2 regions of the Alcanivorax sp. P2S70 genome follow, and region 2 is predicted to be linked to the other one. Evidence: predicted binding sites of a transcription regulator. Region 2 holds the regulator's gene; the other holds the start of a gene.

Region 1 (2,407 bases), on a different contig from region 2:
CAGCATGTCGACGAGTCCACCACCCCAATAAGTAACCTTGGGTAACTAATTTACCACGACAGCCCATTCACCCCCTGTCACCGTGGGCCAATCACCGCGCTTTGCGCGTCCCAGAGTGCCAATTGACCGTGGGGGCCCGGCGCTACGAAACCGCTAGTGTCCAGCGCCAGTGTCTCTCGCCCCTGTAGTCCAGCCGCACGACAGGCGGTGTCAAAGCGCTGGCGCAGCAGGTGTGACCAGGCACCCTGCCCCGACTGCCGCTGATGCCAGCGGCTGTTGTAGATGGCCCCCCCATGCAAATCACGCATCACAGACATGACCTTCTCTGCCCGGTCAGGGTAGTGCTCCGCCAGCCACTCTTCCCACAAGGGGCCCACCTCATGAGGCAACCGCAACACCACATAGCCGGCATGCTCTGCCCCGGCCATGGCCACCTGCCCGACAATATCTTCCAGTTCGTGATCGTTGATAAAAGGAATCACCGGCGCCACCAACACACTCACAGGCACACCCGCACGGCTTAACTCGCGAATGACCCGCAGTCGGTCCTTGCCGCCACTGGCACGTGGCTCCAGTTGCGCCTTGAGACGATTATCCAGGGTCGTGACCGACACCGTCACCGAAGCACGTCCAGCCCGTGCCATCGGTGCAATCAGATCCAGATCCCGCAGCACCAGGGTACTCTTGGTAATCAGGCTGAAAGGATGCTGGCTATCCGCCAGTACCTGAAGCATCTCCCGTGTCAGTCGTCTCTCACGTTCGGCGGGCTGGTAAGGATCGGTGGCAGTACCCAGAACGACGGGCAGGCATTGATAGCCCGGCTTGCGAAGGCTTTCGCGCAACACCTCGGCGGCATTTTCCTTGCAGAAAATTTCGCTTTCGAAATCCTGCCCGGGAGAGAGATCCACATAGGCATGGTTCGGGCGCGCGTAACAATAAATGCAGCCATGTTCACAGCCGCGATAGGGATTGATGCTCTGGGAAAAAGGCAAATCCGGACTGCGGTTGGTCACAATAATACTTTTGGCAATTTCCCGGTGGTAGCGGGTGGGCCGATTCTGGGGCGCCTCGTCCAAATCACTGTGACGGCTGGCGAAGCGCCCGGGAATCCGGCTAAGAGTGCCACGGTTGACAGCTGGCATAATCGCCCCCTCAATATGCTGACCATATGAACAGTATATTAGCGAGGGTCCGGGCTCAAGTCTGTTGCACCATTACGGCCATCAACACAGTCACCTCAGAGCGTTTTCACCTACAGGCTGCGTAACTTGCGCAATTCACGCACCCCTACCGCCAGTGTCATGAAATCATGGGGACTGTCCGCCTGCAGACTCTGCAGCCGGTGCATGCCGAACTGTACCTTGTTGCGGGATTTCTCCTGCCAGGCCGTGAACCGGGCATCGGCACTATCGCCTTCCTGCTCCAGTACCTTGGCCGCCACCTGCCGATGCAGGCGGTAGGTATCCTCGCGCAGATTGGCCCGGGCCAGCGCCTGCCATTTCCCTTGCACATTCAGATCAATGATCGCCGACAGCAGCCAGAGAATATTGAGCCGGTCGCCTACCGCGAAGTACACCTGAGCCGCCATGGCGAGGGGCACCTGTGCCTGCGAGGCGAGCTCGACAATATCCGGCGCGCTACCCAGCACCATGGTGTTGGCCAACAATCGGGCTTCTTTGGCAGGAACCCCATCGTCCCCCATGCCCTCTACCGCCTGCTGCCATTCTTCCCGGTAACTGCCCGGCAGGACCTCTGGCAGCATGGCTTCCAGCTCGGCGATGGGCTTTCGGTATCGATTCACCGCCTCCGCCACCGGGCGACGCCCCCACTTGTAGAACAGCAACCAGGTGGTCATGTGCTTCATGAGCCCAATCACCCGGCCGTACAAGCGCAACTGCACCTGACTGTCCACCTGCCCATCCAGACCATCCACCGGTGCCCAGTAGAGGTCGCCATCAAAAACGGCATGGGCCATGGCGTACGCTTTCACCATACGATGCCGGGACAAGCCATGCTCATCGGCGAAACGATGCACAAAGGCAAATCCCATGCGGTTAACCACAGCATTGGCCAGCACCGTGGCAATCAACTCCCGGCGCAGGCCATGTTGCAGCAAGTCGTCGCGATAGTGCTGAACCATTTCGTCCGGGAAATAGTGAAGCACATCCTGATCGAAGAACGGGTCGTCTGGCACGTCCGACGCCAACACCGCATCAAACAGCGCATTCTTGGTGTACGACAGCAGCACGGACAGTTCGGGGCGGGTCAGCCCCATGCCTCGGGTACGACGCTCACCAAGACTTTCATCATCCGGCAGGTATTCCACAGCCCGGTTGAGGATACCCTGTCGCTCCAGCGTCCGGAGGTGGTTGGCGTGCTCGTCGAGACGACTTTCGGCGTCGTATTC
Region 2 (2,407 bases):
GCGTACAAGTCGTCATGCTGTGATGCCAGTGCGACTGCCTGCCGCGATTCCTCAAGGCTGGTGCCCGTGATTAGTTGCCAGCTGACGTCGGCGGCGCGGGCGCGCTTGAGGACATTATCACGGTCATCGCGGAACTGCTTGTCCGTCAGATTAACGCCGATATCAGCCCAGTGGATGCGCGTTTTGTGAGGAGTGTTGTGCGGTAGTGTCATCGGATTTCAACTCTGCCAATTTACTGCGCAGCGATTCTACCCGACGGCGGTTGGCACCTAAATCCCAATAACCCACTCGGGACGCAGAGCGAACCTCAACGACGCCATTGTCGCGTACATAGAAGGTCACATCATCTGTAAAGCGAAGTACCAGGCTCTTGAAGCGGGCCTGGATTCGAGATTGACCGACTACGTCATATTCTACCCGCGGTTCGGCATCCAGCAAGGTCTGCAGGCGTTGCAGGCTGGTGTCGCGATTATCCGAAACCTTAAGAGGGGCAACCCAGTGGTCCTTGCTGCCGCTCAGACTGGACACACAGTTGGGGGAATTCGGGCAGGGCGCGAGTAAGTTATTATCGTCTGACATCACACTGCTACTCAGTACCAGAACAAGGAGACTAATAAGAATTCGGATCACGGATCAACCCCACGAAAATGCCTTCGATCACCAGCTGGTCGGCTGGTACCTTGATGGGCTCATAGGCCTCATTCGCAGGTAGCAGGGTAGCACTCGATTTATTCAATTTTAACGTCTTGACCGTGACTTCCTCGTCAATTCTGGCCACTACGATCTCACCGTTGCGAGCCACGTTCGATTTACGTACTGCGATAAGGTCGCCATCAAAAATGCCGGCATCGATCATGCTGTCGCCCTGAACCTTCAACAGGTAAGTCGGGCGCTGCTTGAACAAGCCTTGCGGGACGGGGACTGTACGTTCCACGTTTTCAATGGCTTCGATGGGGACACCGGCCGCAACCTTGCCGACGATGGGCAATTCTTCTTCTGACCAGTAGGCGTTATCGAGCAGTTGGATACCACGTGAGCGGTCGCTATGTAGCTTGATGTACCCTTTGCGTTCCAGGGCGCGGAGATGATCCGATGCGGCATTCTTGGACTGAAAGCCCATGATGTCGGCGATTTCAGCTCGGGTGGGCGCCATGCCGGTATCGGCCAGGCATTCACGAATGCAATCCAGTACCTGTTGCTGGCGTTCAGTCAGTTTGCTGCTCATAACCTTCTCCGTATGATTGTCAGAAATAGCGCCTTGCCATGTGCGTATTTTCTGACAGCCTCTGTCATCCAAAGGGGACAATGGGTCGATGAATTTGATCCTAGCATGGGTACTGGCAATATGAACAGTGTTATTTGTCCAGTTTCTCCTGACCAGTCAATTCTCGTTCTTTGTCATTACTGCCGTTGCCCTGCTCGAGTGCGCGCACTAGCATTAGGTTTTCATATCCATCAAGCCATGGTGCAGATGAGACGGGGAGTGTAGATGGAGCAGGCCAACAATAACGATTTCGGCCAGCAGCGGGTTCGGCAGTTACTTTCCGGTGTTCCGTTTTTCAATGAAATTGCGAGGGATGACCAGGTTCAGTTCTCCTTGCTTGAGCAGAACACGCGGTTGTGGGTGGCCAGCTCCGGCGACACGGTGATTCGTGCCGGGGATGTGGATTCCACGCTGTATTTTCTCTTGCGAGGCCAGCTGGAAGTCCATGCAGAGCAGGAAGGGCAGGCGCCGCTTTACTATGTCTCTCCCGGGGAGGTTTTTGGCTCGTTGTCTATGCTGCTGGGGACCCCTAGAAGTGCCACGATCAAGGTGGCTGACAGTGCTCGTGAAGCGGTAGTGGCGAGCCTGGATTTCAATGCTTTCAATGACGAGCAAAGCCCGTATTCGTTGCCGACCCGGTTAGCCTTTTTTCATATGATCGTGCACCACATTCGCTGGACGCTGGAAGTGAAACGCATGCAGGCACCGCAGCACGAATTGGTACAGTCAATGCGCAAGCTTCCCGTATTTCAGGGCGAGAAAGGCAGCAAAGAAGAATTGCGGGCACTGTGTGAGCAGGCACAGGGATTAGCTGAACTGCTTTGTCGCTGGAATGAAGAAAGTCAGGCGAATACCGGGAATATCCAGCTAACGTAACAAAGAGTCGGAATAACGTGCTGGCAGTCCGCGGTCGCGGGCTGCCAGTATCCTGGCCTTGTATCACCCACTTTTCTGGTCGACCTTCACTGCCAGGACATCACAATGGGCACCGGGGACCAGACCGCGCGCCGTGGATCCCAGCAGCAACGCCAGACCACTGCGCGTGTGGCTGCCGACAGCAATCAGGTCGGCCTCCAGCTTGTCGGCCTTGTCGAGGATGGTCTTCTCGATAGACCCCAGCTCTACGTGCACGTTGCCATCGGG

Evidence for each region. The regulator LexA, encoded in region 2, represses DNA repair genes until DNA is damaged. The targets are predictions, from matches to a motif close to TACTGTNTANNTANACAGTA.
Region 1: the regulator LexA is predicted to act here: its motif matches at 1,159-1,178, upstream of Q672_RS30065 (PA0069 family radical SAM protein).

The regions. Positions count from the first base shown of each region.
Region 1 covers NZ_AXBZ01000045.1:21,959-24,365, forward strand. Annotated here, with positions in the region: gene Q672_RS30065 (PA0069 family radical SAM protein) at 78-1,142, opposite strand; gene Q672_RS30070 (NAD-glutamate dehydrogenase) at 1,253-2,407, opposite strand, start outside.
Region 2 covers NZ_AXBZ01000010.1:161,492-163,898, forward strand. Annotated here, with positions in the region: gene Q672_RS21830 (TatD family hydrolase) at 1-212, opposite strand, end outside; gene Q672_RS21835 (DUF1499 domain-containing protein) at 163-579, opposite strand; gene lexA (transcriptional repressor LexA) at 611-1,225, opposite strand; gene Q672_RS21845 (cyclic nucleotide-binding domain-containing protein) at 1,490-2,140, shown strand; gene Q672_RS21850 (universal stress protein) at 2,204-2,407, opposite strand, start outside.